One region of the Sodalis sp. C49 genome, then DNA from elsewhere that is predicted to be linked to it. Evidence: predicted binding sites of a transcription regulator. Region 1 holds the regulator's gene; each other region holds the start of a gene.
What was found. Region 1 encodes CRP, which controls carbon source genes, mostly activating them, when cyclic AMP is high. Its sites were predicted from a motif close to ATGTGANNNNNNTCACAT; they were not measured.
Positions count from the first base shown of each region.

Region 2: a site for CRP is predicted at 3,775-3,792, ahead of ABUK12_RS11445 (CdaR family transcriptional regulator). Genes of this name have one in related genera too.
Region 3: a site for CRP is predicted at 1,786-1,803, ahead of ABUK12_RS21185 (PTS sugar transporter subunit IIC). Genes of this name have one in related genera too.

Region 1 is NZ_CP163303.1:4,190,156-4,195,572, forward strand. It holds gene ABUK12_RS18760 (YccS/YhfK family putative transporter) at 1-836, opposite strand, end outside; gene crp (cAMP-activated global transcriptional regulator CRP) at 890-1,522, opposite strand; gene ABUK12_RS18770 (hypothetical protein) at 1,690-1,878, opposite strand; gene ABUK12_RS18775 (OsmC family protein) at 1,838-2,260, shown strand; gene ABUK12_RS18780 (phosphoribulokinase) at 2,893-3,762, opposite strand; gene ABUK12_RS18785 (YheU family protein) at 3,867-4,109, opposite strand; gene ABUK12_RS18790 (LysE family translocator) at 4,231-4,833, shown strand; gene ABUK12_RS18795 (ABC transporter ATP-binding protein) at 4,839-5,417, opposite strand, start outside.
Region 2 is NZ_CP163303.1:2,522,179-2,527,595, reverse strand. It holds gene mtnN (5'-methylthioadenosine/S-adenosylhomocysteine nucleosidase) at 1-416, opposite strand, end outside; gene dgt (dGTPase) at 590-2,104, shown strand; gene degP (serine endoprotease DegP) at 2,262-3,707, shown strand; gene ABUK12_RS11445 (CdaR family transcriptional regulator) at 3,891-5,048, shown strand; gene ABUK12_RS11440 (enolase C-terminal domain-like protein) at 5,118-5,417, opposite strand, start outside.
Region 3 is NZ_CP163303.1:4,680,232-4,685,648, reverse strand. It holds gene ABUK12_RS21190 (glycoside hydrolase family 1 protein) at 1-311, opposite strand, end outside; gene ABUK12_RS21185 (PTS sugar transporter subunit IIC) at 320-1,672, opposite strand; gene ABUK12_RS21180 (PTS lactose/cellobiose transporter subunit IIA) at 1,868-2,191, shown strand; gene ABUK12_RS21175 (formate/nitrite transporter family protein) at 2,370-3,188, shown strand; gene lysA (diaminopimelate decarboxylase) at 3,236-4,498, opposite strand; gene ABUK12_RS21165 (LysR family transcriptional regulator) at 4,621-5,417, shown strand, end outside.

The DNA.
Region 1 (5,417 bases):
AGTACCCGCAACCGCGCGGCAATCAGCCGGGCGTTATAGCGGATAACCGCCTCGGCGTGGCTTTGCGCCACCAGTTTTTGTACTTCGTCCGGCTGGTGCAGGCTGACGGCGATATGCTCCTGCAAATCCAGCGCCACCTGGAAAGAACGCAGCAGGCGTTTGTACTGCAGCTGATCATTGGCCGACAGCATATAAAGCTGCTGGTATACCTGGGCAATCAGATCAATCACCGCCTGCTGGCGGGCAAACAGCGGCGGCAGGGCGGTTTCCGGATCGGTATGCTGTGTCAGCAGGGTATATTTCGCCTCGATATAATCCGCCAGCTCCCGATACAGCAGGCTAAGCGATTCCCGCATCGGCTGCTCCTTCCACAACCGGAACCACAGGGCGTTGAACAGCCCGTACCAGGCGGTGCCGGCAATATACAGCAGCGGCGGCACGGCGGGCGGCACATTGCCGGCCAGCCCCAGGGTAAAGATGGCGGCGATAAGCGCGGCGGGCAATAAACGGCCGTGCAGCGGGCTGATTTCACCGGTAACGCCGAACAGCAGCGCCAGGCCGAGCATCACCAAGGGCAACGGCACCGGCACGGCCAACAGCACCTGGATCAGCACGCTGCTCAGCGCGAACAGCACGCCGCCGACGGCCAGTCGCTTGAAAAACCGTTTATGCAGGGTATCGAGGCCGGCGATATTGCAGCAGGCAGGGACCAACGAAAACAGCAGGCCGTTTTGCAAGCTGCCGAATAACAGGCCGGCGGCCACCGGCAGGCATAGCACGATGGTTTGCCGCAGGGCATAGTTTACTTCAGGGTGGTAGATTAACCGGCGCCACATACTGTCAGCAAAAAAAGCGTGGTACGAAGCACCACGCCTGTATAACGGGGCTATCAGCGCGTGCCGTAAACAACAATGGTTTTACCGTGCGCGGATATAAGATTTTGATCTTCGAGCATTTTAAGAATACGTCCTACCGTCTCGCGGGAACAGCCGACAATCTGGCCGATTTCCTGACGGGTGATTTTTATCTGCATGCCGTCGGGGTGGGTCATGGCGTCGGGTTGTTTCGCCAGGTTCAACAGGGTTTGCGCTATGCGTCCGGTAACGTCCAGGAATGCCAGGTTGCCGACTTTTTCCGACGTTACCTGTAAACGACTGGCCATTTGCGCCGACAGGCGCATCAGGATATCCGGATTCACCTGAATCAGCTGCCGGAATTTTTTATACGAAATCTCGGCGACTTCACAGGCGGTTTTCGCCCGTACCCAGGCACTGCGTTCCTGACCTTCCTCGAATAGGCCGAGCTCACCGATGAAATCTCCCTGGTTAAGATAGGAGAGAATCATCTCTTTGCCTTCTTCATCCTTAATCAGCACCGCCACGGCGCCCTTAACGATGTAGTAAAGCGTTTCAGCCTTTTCACCCTGATGTATAAGTGTACTCTTCGATGGATACTTATGAATATGGCAATGAGACAGGAACCATTCGAGAGTCGGGTCTGTTTGCGGTTTGCCGAGAACCATTCGCTGTTATCCTCTTTTGTCATCGCTATCCCAGGTTCGGGACATCGTATTCCCTGTTACGGCGCTTGTATTATTCACTCTGACTCCGCGTTTAAACGGAGCGACGTAAGGGAACTTATTAGGGTCTGGTAATGTGATGTTCCGATCGATCTCTTGCCCTTTCATTATCATGAGGCCGATCCAGCCTTGTTTTTAGCATAGGTTTGAAGCAGTGTCTTCTGTTGTCTTGCTTCAGCATGAAGTATGTTCAGTAACATTGCCAGTTTTCCAACAAAAATGTAGTCTGCTGGAAAGCTTTTCATCAGGAGTATCATAATGCAGGCACGGGTCAAATGGGTAGAAGGGTTGTCTTTCATGGGCGAATCCGCCTCGGGCCACCAGGTTTTGATGGATGGGAACGCGGGCGAAAAAGCGCCCAGCCCAATGGAAATGGTATTGATGTCGGTCGGCGGCTGCAGCGCCATTGATGTGGTATCGATTTTACACAAAGCGCGGCAGGACGTCCGGGACTGCGAGGTCAAACTCACCTCCGAGCGCCGCGACGAGGCGCCGCGCCTGTTTACCCATATCAACCTGCATTTTATCGTCACCGGCGCCGGGCTGACCGACAAGGCGGTGGAGCGGGCGGTGACGCTATCGGCGGAAAAATACTGCTCGGTCTCACTGATGCTCGGCGCGTCGGTCAATATGACCCACAGCTTTGAAGTGCGCGACGAACACCACGCCCCAGCCGCCTAACCGGCCCGCCAACACCGCACTCCAACCCGGCGTGTTCAAGGGAGAGCGCGCCAATGGGGTCGAATCGGGCATGGTTTCTCTGCCCGACCGAGCGCCCCATGGCCCGGTATGCCCGCCAACACCGCGCTCAAACCCGGCGTGTTCAAGGGAGAGCGCGCCAATGGGGTCGAATCGGGCATGGTTTCTCTGCCCGACCGAGCGCCCCATGGCACGGTATGCCCGCCAACACCGCAGCGAATCCTGGCGTGTTCAAGGGAAAGCATGCCGATGGGGCCGAATCGGGCGTGGTGTTCCCGCCCGACCGAGCGCCCCACGGTATGGTAGGCCCGCCAACACCGCACTCAAACCCGGCGTGTTCAAGGGAGAGCATGCCGATGGGGTCGAATCGGGCGTGGTGTTCCCGCCCGACCGAGTGCCCCACGGTATGGTAGGCCCGCCAACACCGCAGCGAATCCTGGCGTGTTTAAGGGAGAGCATGCCGATGGGGTCGAATCGGGCGTGGTGTTCCCGCCCGACCGAGCGCCCCACGGTATGCTAGGCCCGCCAACACCGCAGCGAATCCTGGCGTGTTCAAGGGAAAGCATGCCGATGGGGCCGAATCGGGCGTAGTGTTCCCACCCGAGGCCTCGAGTTTACTTAATTTCCTTTCCTTCCAGCAACTGCTGTACCAGCGGCCCCATTATCAGCTCCATCGCCAGCCCCATCTTGCCCCCGGGCACCACCAGCGTATTAATATTGGAAATAAAGGAGCCTTGCAGCATCGCCAGCAGGTAAGGCAGGTCGATATGCGCCAGGCTACGGAAATGAATAACGACAAAACTTTCGTCAAGTGAGGGAATCGCCTTGGCGGCGAAAGGGTTCGACGTATCGACGGTCGGCACCCGCTGGAAATTGATATGGGTGCGGGAAAACTGCGGCGTGATGTAGTTAATATAATCCTCCATCGACCTCACCACCGAATCCATCACCGCCTCGCGCGAATGCCCCCGCTCGCCGGTATCGCGCACCAGTTTCTGGATCCACTCCAGGTTGACGATGGGCACCACGCCCACCAGCAAATCCACGTGCTTCGCCACGTCATGGCTATCGGTTACCACGCCGCCGTGCAGCCCCTCGTAAAATAACACGTCCGTCGGTTCCGGCAACGCCTGCCAGGGCGTAAAGGTACCGGGGATCTGGTTATACGGCACCGCCTCGTCATACGTATGCAGATATTTACGCGACTGGCCGCGGCCGGTATCGCCATACTGATGAAACGTATGCTCCAGCAGGCCAAAGTTATTGGCGTCCGGACCAAAGTAGCTGATATGGCGCCCTAAATCCCGCGCCTTGCGGATCGCCATATCCATTTCCGGCCGGGTAAAGTGATGAAAGCTGTCACCCTCCAGTTCGGCGGCGTGGATATTCAACTGCTGGAATATTTTACGAAACGCCAGGCTGGTGGTGGTGGTGCCCGCACCGCTGGAACCGGTAACGGCAATAATGGGGTGTTTTGTCGACATGGTAACCCTACGCTTGGTTGAATTGCGGCGTGAAGAAGTGCGCCCGGCATCAAGGCCCAGAAGTGAGTGTTAGCATATTTAGCGCTTAGGGGCCAGGGGCTTCGCTATTCGCCCGGCGTATCTCCGGCCTGGTCATTAAACCGGCCGCGCGGCATGATATTGATATTTTCATGCAGTTCCGACCAGACCACCACCGCCTCGCCGCTTATCAACTGGCGTTTTACATCCTCGACCTTTTGCGCCAGTGATTTCTCCTGCTCGCCATAATCGGTGCCCTCACGCAGTACAAAGGACTCGATCAGGTTATAGAGCGTGTCAGGATCGATTTGTTCCCAGGGAATAATCACGATATTGTGTCCCGATAGTCAATAAATCAAGGTGTTGAGTAAATTTCACCTGTTATGCCTTGTACATCCCCGTGCGCACTGGTAGCTTCATACGCGTTATTTTACGGGGAGCCGCCAAAACGTGGAACTGAGTCTTTTTCTGTCAATGCTGGGGTTTCTCTGGGTGGCCGCCATTACCCCTGGCCCTAATAATATGCTGCTTACCGCCTCGGGCGCCAATTTTGGCTTCTGGCGCTCGATGCCGCTGATGATCGGCATCATGCTCGGCATGCAATGTATCCTGCTGCTGGTGGCCTTCGGCATCGGCGGCCTGATCACGCTTTATCCGTCCCTGCATTTTATGCTGAAGGTGGCGGGCAGCCTTTACCTGCTGTGGCTGGCCTGGAAAATAGCCACCGCCGCCTATGAAAAACTGGAAACCGACGCGCCGCCCCCCCGGCCCATTCCCTTCTACCAGGGCGGCCTGCTGCAATTCCTTAATCCCAAGGCCTGGCTGATGGCGCTGGGCGCGGTGGCCAGCTTCAGCCTGAGCGGCAGCGCCTATATCACCTCCGTCGGCGCCATCAGCGTCGGCATCGTCAGCGTCAATATCGTCTCCGGCGTTATCTGGCTCGGCTTCGGCACCCTTATCGGCCGGCTGCTGCGCAGCAAACGCGCCTGGATCGCTTTTAACGTCGCCATGGGCCTGCTGACGGCGGCCTGCGTATTGCTGATCTGGCGCTGACGCGCTTATTGCGACTCGAACTCCCGGGTCAGGGTCTCCAACTGTTCCTGGGCGTCCAGCCACGCCATTTCCGCCTCTTCCAGCTGCGATTTAACCTTGGCCTGCTGTTGCAGGGCCAGGGCCAGGTCCGCTTTACGGCTGATATCATACAGCGCCGCGTCGGCCAGTCCGGCCTCGATGGCCGCCAGCTCCGCGCCACGTTTTTCCATTTGCTGTTCATAACGGGTAATGGACTTGCGCAACGGCTGGGTCTGATTGCGGAAATCCGCCTCGCGCCGCTTCTGGTCTTTCCTGGCCTGAGCATTATTGGTCTGCGGCGCCGGGGTCTCGGTATCATTGCCGTCCTGCGCCGCCGCCTGGCGCTGCTGATCCACCAGCCACTGCTGGTAATCCTCCACATCGCCGTCAAACGATGCGACGCGCCCGTCATGCACCAGATAAAATTCATCGGTGGTGGAACGCAGTAAATGCCGGTCATGGGACACCACCACCAGCGCGCCGTCGAAATCTATCAGCGCTTCGGTCAGCGCCTGGCGCATATCCAGATCCAGATGGTTGGTCGGTTCATCGAGCAGCAGAAGGTT
Region 2 (5,417 bases), 1.7 Mb from region 1:
TGCTGATCCAGCCGGGCGATGCAGCTCTCCGCCAGCGCGATCAGCGACGCGTCCGCGGCGAAGGCCGCCGGGCACTGCGCCATTTGCCCCGGTGCGTAACCAAAGGCGGTGACATCCACATCGTGGTAACGCACCTCGTCGGACACGACGATGTCCCCGACATTCAGGGATGCGTCCAGACCGCCGGCGGAGCCGGTGTTGATAACATAATCCGGCTGGAAATGATCCAGCAGCAGCGTGGTGCCGAGCGCGGCCGAGACCTTGCCGATACCGGATTTCACCAAGGCCACGTCGACGCCATGGAGCCGGCCGCTGTAAATATCGCATCCCGCCTGCTGCCAGGTGGTGCGGCCTTCTATCTGGTCGCGCAGCAGGGCCACTTCCTGTTCCATCGCGCCGATAATGCCTACTCTCATCTGGTTGTCCTTCTGGTTAAGAAACAGTGGATAATAAATAGTGAATAGTAACGTAGCCGTTTAATCGGCGCCGCCATTCTATCACGGCCGCGGCCGGGAAATAATTGTCGCCGCTGTTGCATTTAGCGGCGGGTATGGGTATCACGGTATAAGAAATCATCCCGGGGAACATGATGTCCGCAATCGACTTTAGCAAGAAACTCAGTTTTCAGCGCCCGTTCAGCCATCCCATCGTCGCCGAGGATGAATATAGCGTCATCCGCCAGTTTGAAAGCGATCGGGGGCGGATTATCAATTCCGCCGCCATTCGCCGCCTGCAGCAGAAAACCCAGGTCTTTCCCCTGGAACGCAACGCGGCGGTGCGCTCCCGGCTGACCCATTCCATGGAGGTGCAACAGGTCGGACGGCATATCGTCAAAGAAATCTTCCACCAGCTCAAACGCGAGCGGCGCATCGCGCCGCTGGGGCTGGAGCAGTTGGAGGCGCCGTTTGAAAGCATCGTGGAAATGGCGTGCCTGATGCATGATATCGGCAATCCCCCGTTCGGTCATTTCGGCGAGGCGGCCATCAACGACTGGTTCAGCCAGCGCCTGGACATCGCCGGCCTGGGCAACGAGGCCCAGGGTAACGATCGTTGCCGGGTCGAGGTATTGCGCCTGCGCGCCGGCGAGGATGACGACAACGCGCTGCGCAGCCGTATCCGGCTCGATTTGTGTCATTTCGAAGGCAATGCCCAGGCCATCCGCATGGTGCACAGCCTGCTGAAGCTGAACCTGACCTATGCCCAGGTGGGCTGTATTTTAAAATATACCCGTCCGGCCTATTGGCGCGGCGCGATACCGGACGAATTCAGCTATCTGATGAAAAAACCGGGCTACTATCTTGCCGAGGAAGAGTATGTCAAAGCGTTGCGCGAACAGCTGGGGCTGGGGGAATTTCATCGCTTCCCGCTGACGTATATCATGGAAGCCGCCGACGATATTTCTTATTGCATCGCCGATCTCGAAGATGCGGTGGAAAAAAAGATCTTTACCGTCGAACAGCTTTATAACTACCTGCAACAAGAATGGGGCGGCGTGGAGAAAGGCGATTTATTTGAAAAGGTGGTCGGCCAGGCATTCGATAAGATAATGCGCAACCAGGGGCTGCGCAGCGGCGATCAGTTTTTTATGTATTTGCGGGTAAATACCGTGGCACGGCTGGTGCCCCATGCGGCAAAACGGTTTCTCGATAATCTGTCGCCGATATTCGACGGATGCTTTAACCAGGCGCTGCTGGAAGATTCCAGTCCGGCTTACCGCTTATTGAAAATATTCAAAGGCGTGGCCTTCAAACATGTGTTCAACCATCCGGAAGTAGAACAGCTGGAATTACAGGGCTACCGGGTTATCAGCGGCCTGCTGGAAATCTACAACCCCCTGCTGGATATGCCGCTGGCGGCGTTTCGCGAGCTGGCGGCGCAGGATGACCACCGGGACTACATGATCCCCACCCGCCTGTTTCATAAATTATCCACCAAACATCGTCTGGCTTATGGTGAAGCGGTAGCCGGGTTAAATCGCTACCCGTCGCGCCAGCAGCCCATGATGGAATTTTATTATCGGGCGCGTTTAATTCAGGACTATATTAGCGGCATGACCGATCTTTATGCCTGGGATGAATACCGCCGCTTAATGGCCGCGGAGTAAGTCAGGGTTAGCGCAGTATTTGTAAATACGCCCAATACTTTTTTACCATTATGGTTTTTTTGCTACTGAACTTCGGGTTATTTGATTAATCTCACAGATACGACCACAGCAATGGGTCCGCATCATTACCTGATACTTACAGTTGAGACAATGTTAAATGAAAAAAACTTCTTTGGTCCTGAGTGCGCTGGCATTGTGTCTGGGTGTGGCGCTGGCGCCTGTTTCATTGTATGCGGCGGAAACCGCCTCGACCAATCAGCAGCTCCCAAGCCTGGCGCCGATGCTGGAAAAAGTCATGCCATCGGTGGTCAGCATCAGCGTCGAAGGCAGCACCGCCGTCAGTTCGGCGCGCGTGCCCGAGCAGTTCCAGCAGTTCTTTGGCCAGGATTCCCCGCTGTGCCAGGAAGGGTCGCCTTTCCAGGCGTCGCCCCTGTGCCAGGGCGGCGATGAGGACGGCGGCGGCGACGGCGAGGGCAATACCCCGCCGGCCAAGGAAAAATTCATGGCGCTGGGCGCGGGTGTGATTATCGATGCCCAGAAAGGCTACGTGGTGACCAACAATCATGTGGTCAACGACGCCACTAAAATCCAGGTGCAGCTGTATGACGGCCGCCGGTTCGACGCCAAGATCATCGGCCGCGATCCCCGTTCCGATCTGGCGCTGGTGCAGCTGATCGACTTTAAAAACCTCACCGCCATCAAGATGGCCGATTCGGACCAACTGCGGGTCGGCGATTATACCGTGGCCATCGGCAACCCTTACGGCCTGGGGGAAACCGCCACCTCGGGTATTGTGTCCGCGCTGGGGCGCAGCGGGCTGAATATTGAAAACTATGAAAACTTTATCCAGACCGATGCCGCCATCAACCGGGGCAACTCGGGCGGGGCGCTGGTTAACCTCAACGGTGAGCTTATCGGCATCAATACCGCCATACTGGCGCCGGACGGCGGCAATATCGGTATCGGCTTCGCCATTCCCAGCAACATGGTGAAAAACCTGACGGCGCAGCTGGTGGCCTATGGCCAGGTCAGGCGCGGCGAAATCGGCATTCTCGGCACCGAGCTCAATCCGGAGCTTGCCAAGGCGATGAAAGTCGACGCCCAGCGCGGCGCGTTTGTCAGCCAGGTGATGCCTAAATCCGCCGCCGAAAAGGCCGGGGTGAAAGCCGGCGATGTCATCGTCACCATGAACGGCCGGCCCATCAACAGCTTTGCCGCGTTCCGGGCGGATGTCAGCTCGCAGCCGGTCGGCACCAAGGTCCAGCTCGGCCTGCTGCGCGACGGCAAGCCGGTAACCGTCGATGTGATCCTGGAGCAGAGCACCCAGCCGCAGCTTGATTCGGGCAATGTCTTTACCGGCATCGAAGGCGCGGAATTGAGCAACATGGATACCGGCGATCAGCAGGGCGTCAAGGTGGACAATGTCAAGGCGGGCAGCACCGCGGCGAAAGTCGGCCTGAAGAAGGGCGATATCATCCTGGGCGTCAACCAGCAGCCGGTGCAGAATATCGGCGAACTGCGTAAAATCCTGGATGCCAAGCCGCCGATACTGGCGTTAAACGTCAAACGCGGCGATACCACGCTTTACCTGCTGGCGCAGTAATCCCCCGCGTCCGGCTCTCGCCACCAAGACGGCGTCATCACGACGCCGTCTTTTTTTGCCCGAAAGAATGTGATATCCCGCACAAAATAAGCGAGCAAGATCACGCTTTGTGCTTCTGCACAATGTATGAGCGCCAACACCCGGGTATAATAGGGCAAAGGGCTTAACAGAACCGAGGCGGGGATGGCAACGTATCATCTTGATGCGAAATTGGCGCAAGAAATTGTGGCAAGAACGATGCAGATTATCGACAGCAATATCAACGTGATGGATGCGCGCGGCCGCATTATCGGCAGCGGCGATGAAGAGCGGGTCGGTGAACTGCACGAAGGCGCGTTATTGGCCCTGTCGCAGGCCCGGGTCGTGGATATCGACGACGGCGTGGCCCGGCATTTGCACGGGGTACGGCCCGGTATCAACCTCCCGCTGAAAATCGACGGCAATATCGTCGGCGTTATCGGCCTGACCGGCAATCCCAGTCAACTGCGGCAGTATGGCGAGCTGGTCTGCATGACGGCGGAAATGATGCTGGAGCAGGCGCGCTTGCTGCATATGCTGGCGCAGGACAGCCGGCTGCGCGAGGAACTGGTGCTGAATTTAATCCGCGCCGAGGAAGTCACGCCGGCGCTGATCGAATGGGCCCAGCGGCTGGGCATCGATATCAACCAGCCCAGGGTGGCGGCGGTGGTGGAGGTGGACAGCGGGCAGTTCGGCGTCGACAGCGCCATGGCGGAGCTGCAGCAGTTGCAAACGCTGCTCACCACGCCGGAGCGCGATAATTTGATCGCCATCGTATCGCTGACGGAAATGGTGGTGCTGAAACCCGCGCTGAACAGCCACGGGCGCTGGGATGCCGAAGAGCATCGCCGGCGGGTGGATACGCTGTTTTCGCGCATGACCGAAAGCAGCCGCCTGCGGGTACGTATCGCCCTGGGCAATTTTTTCCCCGGCGCCGGCGGTATTGCGCGCTCCTGGCGTACCGCGCGCACCACCATGTCGGTGGGCAAGCAGCGGCTGCCCGAGCAGCGCCGTTATTTTTATCCCGACCTGATGCTGCCGGTACTGCTCGACAGCCTGCGCGGCGGCTGGCAGGCCAGCGAGCTGGTGCGCCCGCTGGCCAAACTCAAGGCCATGGATAACAACGGCCTGCTGCGCCGCACGTTGATTGCCTGGTTCCGCCATAACGTTCAGCCCACGCCTACCTCCAAGGCGCTGTTTATCCACCGCAACACCCTGGAGTACCGCCTCAATCGCATTTCGGAAATGACCGGCCTGGATTTGGCCAACTTTGACGATCGGCTGCTGCTCTACGTGGCGCTGCAGCTGGATGACGAAGCCTGATCCCATCGTCCGCGGCCCACCCCATGTCGCCGGCAAACTCAGGGTACGGCTGGCCGTACCCTTGATGTGTTAACGCAGCATCGCCGGCCGTTTCCGGTCAAAGGTCCAGCCGGGAATCAGATACTGCATCGCCTGCGCGTCATTGCGCGCGCCGGACGGCATGCGCTTGTAAAGCTCATGCTGCCGTTCGATTTGCGCCATATCGATTTCCACGCCGAGCCCCGGTTTACCGTTGAGTGTGATCGCGCCGTCGACGATTTGCAGCGGTTCTTTGGTCAGATGCTCGCCTTCCTGCCAAATCCAGTGGGTATCCAGCGCGGTGGGCTTACCGGGCGCGGCCGCGCCGACATGGATAAACATCGCCAGCGA
Region 3 (5,417 bases), 490 kb from region 1:
TAGGCCGCATAGTCTTCATCGACAATCACCTGCTCGTGATCCACCAGGAAACGCGACCAGTTGATCGAGGTGCGGTAATGCGTCAGCCCGGCCTGCTTCATCAGCGCCACGTCTTCGGCGTAGCGATGGATAAAATCGGTGGCCACCGCCGGACCATAGCCGTTATGCCAGACGTGGCGGTCCTGCTGGTACCACAGGTCGAGATAAGAATCCTGGCCCGGCTTCTTGCCGCTCCAGCCCTCGGTTTGCCAGGCGGACGCCGCGGCGCCCAGGATAAAATCCGCCGGGATGGCGATGCTAACCTTGCTCATGTCCGTCCTCACGATGACTTAAGGGTTTGCGCGCGGGATGCTTCGCTCATTTCCGCCGCCAGCTGCGCCTGGTCCGCGCGGCGCGACGCCACCTGGACAAAAGGCAGATAGATCAGGAACGACACCACGATGCAGCACAACTGCGTAATCACCGCGCCCATCGATCCGGCGGTGGACAGCCAGGCGTTAATCAGCGGCGGCGTGGTCCAGGGCACCATCACCACCGCCTTGTCGGCAAAACCCAGGCTGGTGGCGAAATAGCCGATGGTGCCGGTGACCAGCGGCGTAATAATAAAAGGAATGGCCAGGATCGGATTAAGCATGATCGGCATGCCGAAGATCACCGGTTCATTAATATTAAACACCGAGGGACCAAGGGATAATTTAGCGATTTCTTTCATCTCCTTGCGCTTGGATGTAAACAATACCGCCATTAATAATCCGATGGTCAGGCCGGAACCGCCGATGCTCATATACACATCCCAAAACGGCATGGTAATGATATTGGGAATATCCTTGCCCTGTTCAAACGCGGTCATATTGACGGTAATGGCGCCGAGCAATAAAGGTTCGCGAATCGGCTTAATCATTTGGTTGCCGTGAATGCCGATGACCCAGAACATCTGGGCGACGAACATCAGCACCAGGATGCCCGGCAGGCTTTGCACCACCGATTCCAGCGGCTGCTGTACCACCTTATATACCGCATCGTACAGATACATGCCGGTCACGCGCTGGAAGACGAACCCAAAGGTCGCCAGCAGCAGCACGGTAATAATGGCCGGGATCAGGGCGGTAAAAGACGCGGACACATTGGGCGGCACGGTATCCGGCATCTTGATGCGGAATTTATCCACCTTTTCCAGGCGCGAATAAACCTCCACCGATAAAATCGCCATAAACATGCCGAGGAACAGGCTCTTGGTATCCGAAAACTGCCGCGCCAGCACGTCCTTGACCACCATCATCTGGTCGCCGACCATTAACTGCAGCGTGGTCGGCGTGACGGCGATAAAACAAATTACCGCCAGCAGCCCGGGAAATAAGGTGCGTGACCCATTAAGCCGGCCTAGCTCAATACCGATTAGGAATACCGCGCCGATGGTTAAAAAATTCAGGGTGGCGTAGTTAATACTGCTCATAATAGGCTTGAGCGTCGCCAGCGGCGCGAAGAAACTAAAACTGGCGAGGCCGTTAACCGGATCGAGCACCATATTGGAGATCAACACCGAAAACGCGCCGACAATGATGACCGGCATTAAGGTAATAAATGCCGCCTTGATCGCCATAATATAGCGAAAGCTATTAAATTTAGTGGCAAACGATCCCAGAGAATCGATCATACGATCCTTAAATGACATGACACCACCTCATCATCAGTGAGTTAAGCCTATTGATATGCACGTTTGCCGGTAGCCGGCAGGTTTTATTGTGGGTTTGGCATACCAAAAACTAGCGTAACTGAATTTATTTTCTGTGATCATGCTCTCACAAGCCAACATTGGAATTCCAATATGATGAAATTACCAAATTTGGTATACCAATAGAGGTGGCGAATGGAAGATTTTGAACAAACCGTGATGGAATTGCTGATTAACGCCGGCGAAGCCCGTTCCGAGAGCATGAGCGCCATCCAGTCGGCGCGGGAACGCAACTGGGACGAGGCGCGGGAGAGGATGGACGCGGCGCGCCAGGCCTCGCGCCGCGCCCACGCCATCCAGACGCGGCTTATCGGGCTGGATGAGGGGACGGGCAAGGTGCCGGTCAATTTAATCATGGTCCACGCGCAGGATCATTTGATGACCGCCATGCTGTGCCAGGATCTGGCGCAGGAATTTATCCTGCTGCGCCGCGAGCTGGCGGACCTGGCCGCGCGCTGATCCGCACGGGCCTTAAGCCGCGCCGGCGGCGAATGGCCGGCGCGGCCTGAAGCCCGCGGCCATGTCGGTGCAGAACGGTGTTTTAATTTTTAACACTCTTTTAGCGGCCAACCGTTGGCTTCGCCGCGGGGGGAGGATATGATGCGAATCACCACTTTCTTTTAACATATAAACTACCATGTCGTTTCATTCTCCTAAAGAAGTCGCAGCAATCGCTGTGCAAACGGGCGCCACCAAAAGCCGCGCGCCGCTCCCCTATTTACTGGTGCTCGGCTGTCTGGCCGGTGCGTATATCGCGATAGGTTTTATGCTGGATATCCATGTGACCGCCAGCCTGCCCGCCGACTGGGGGTCGTTCGGCGTCTTTTTAGGGGCGGCGGTGTTCCCGGTGGGGCTGGTGCTGACGCTTATCGCCGGAGGAGAACTCCTGACCGGCAATATGATGACGCTGCCTATTGCCTGGCTGGCGCGGCAAATCTCTTTTATGTCGCTGATACGCAACTGGTTCTGGATTACCGTCGCCAACTTCGCCGGCAGCATTTTGATTGCGTGGTTTTTCGGCCACGTGCTCGGCCTGACCGAAGGCGCGTTCCTGGCCAAAACCGCGGCCACCGCCCAGGCAAAGATTTCCGCCGATTTCCTGCACGCCTTTATTTCCGGCATCGGCTGCAACTGGCTGGTGAGCCTGGCGGTATGGCTGGCATACAGCGGCAAGGATGTGGCCAGTAAGATCCTGGGTATCTGGTTTCCGATCATGGCGTTTGTCGATCTCGGCTTCCAGCACGTGGTGGCCAATATGTTCGTGATTCCGGCGGCGATTTTTGCCGGGCAGGCGACCTGGGCGCAGTACTGGGGCAACTTCCCCGGCGTGTTCCTGGGCAACGCCGCCGGCGGCGCCATCTTTGTCGCGCTGGTCTATTATATTGCCTATCGCCCCATGGCGTCCGACACCGCGGCCGCGGCGCCGTTGCCGGCGGCCGGGCGCAGCAAAGCCTGAGTTCCCGGGTACCGCCGCGCCGCCGGCGAAGACCCCGCCGTTTTGGGTTACAAGCGTTCCAGCGCCAGCAGCTCATCCAGCGTCTGGCGGCGGCGGATCAGGCGCGGGCGGCCCTGCGTGAACAAGACTTCGGGCAGCAGCGGGCGGGTATTGTAATTGGATGACATTGAGGCGCCGTAGGCGCCGGTATCATGGAACACCAGGTAATCGCCCACCCGGGCGGCGGGCAATGGCCGCGGCTCGATGCCGCCGCCGGCCAACTGGGTAAACACATCCCCCGATTCGCACAACGGGCCGCCCACCACCGTCGCTATTTCCGCCCGGCCGTCCGGCTCGCCGCCGTCGGCCGGGATCAGCGAAATATGGTGATAGCTGCCGTACATCGCCGGGCGCATCAGGTCGTTAAAACCGGCGTCCACCAGCACGAAATGGCGACTGCCCATCTCCTTGACCGCCTGCACCTGCGCCACCAGCGCGCCGGATTCCGCCACCAGGAAACGCCCCGGCTCGATTTCCAGCGTCACCGGATGGCCCAGATGGTCGCTGATTTCACGGCGCGCGGCATCCCACAGGCCAAAGTAATGCCCGGTGTTGATCGCCTCCTCGCCAAACCGGTACGGCACCGACAGCCCGCCGCCGGCGGAAATGGCGTGGACATCCTGGCCGGAGGCGATAACTTCCCGCACCATCGCCGCGCAGACCTGGCGCAAATGGTCATAATCCACGCCGGATCCGATATGCATATGCAGGCCGACGAGCTTTAAGCCGTAGCGCCGGATTTGCGCGATGGCCAGCGGCAGGTCGGCATACCAGATCCCGTGCTTGCTGTTTTCGCCGCCGGTATTGGTTTTCTGGCTATGGCCGTGGCCGAAGCCGGGGTTAATGCGCAGCCATACCGCATGCCCGGGCGAATGCCGCCCCAGTTGTTCCAGCATATCCACCGAACCGGCGTTGACCGGGATGGCGAGCTCCACCACCCGTTGCAGGGTCGGGCGGTCAAAGACATCGGCGGTGAACACCATATCAGCCGGCTGTTGTCCCGGGCGGTAGCCCGCCGCCAGCGCCCGCTCGATTTCACCCAGGGACACGGCATCGACCTTTACCCCCTGCTCGCGCATCAGGCTCAGGATATGGATGTTGGAGCAGGCCTTCTGGGCAAAACGAATCACGTCGAACTGCCGCAGCTGGCGGATGCGCTCGCTAATCACTTCGGCTTCATAGGCCCACACCGGGCCGCCGTATTGCCGGGCCAGTTGCCGCAAATTGACCGCGTTAAGCGCGCTTTGGGTGTGAAAAAGGTTATGTGGCATGGGGTTCCCGTCGGTGTTACCGCTTTGAGCCTATTTTTATCTATTACTGGCTATCGATAAAATATCTATTTTAGCGTCAGCTATTCACCTATGATATGGGTTTAGGGGCCGGGAGCGGTATTATGGCGGCAATTTCATTGCGACATATCGATATCTTTCACGCGGTGATGACCACCGGCAATCTTACCGAGGCGGCGGCGCTGCTCCATACCTCGCAGCCCACGGTCAGCCGGGAGCTGGCGCGCTTCGAGCATTTGCTGCGCATGACGCTGTTCGAGCGGATTAAAGGCCGGCTGAAACCCACCGGCGAAGGGTTGCGCCTATTTGAAGAGGTGCAGCGCTCCTATTACGGGCTGGATCGTATTGTCAGCGCCGCGCAGGCCATTCGCGAGTTCCGCCAGGCGCAGCTGTCGGTGGCCTGCCTGCCGGTGTTTTCCCAATCGCTGCTGCCGCTGGTATGCCGGGATTTTTTCGACCGTCATCCGGCGGTCAGCCTGAGCGTGGTGCCGCAGGAGTCGCCGCTGCTGGAGGAATGGCTCTCCGCCCAGCGCCACGATATCGGCCTGACGGAAAATACCTTTACCCCCGCGGGCACCGGGCGCGAGACCCTGATGACCCTTAACGAGGTGTGCGTGCTGCCCGCCGGACACCCGTTGACCCGGCGGGAGCGCCTGACCCCGCAGGATTTTCACCGTCTGCCGTATATCAGCCTGTCGGCCACCGACAGCTACCGCCAGCTGCTGGATCGGCTGTTCAGCCAGGAAGGCGTGGAGCGCGGCATGGTGGTGGAGACCCATAGCGCCGCGTCGGTGTGCGCGATGGTACGCGCCGGGGTCGGCATTTCCATTGTCAATCCGCTGACCGCGCTGGATTACGCCGCCGGCGGCGTGGTATTACGCCCCTTCAGTCATCAGGTGCC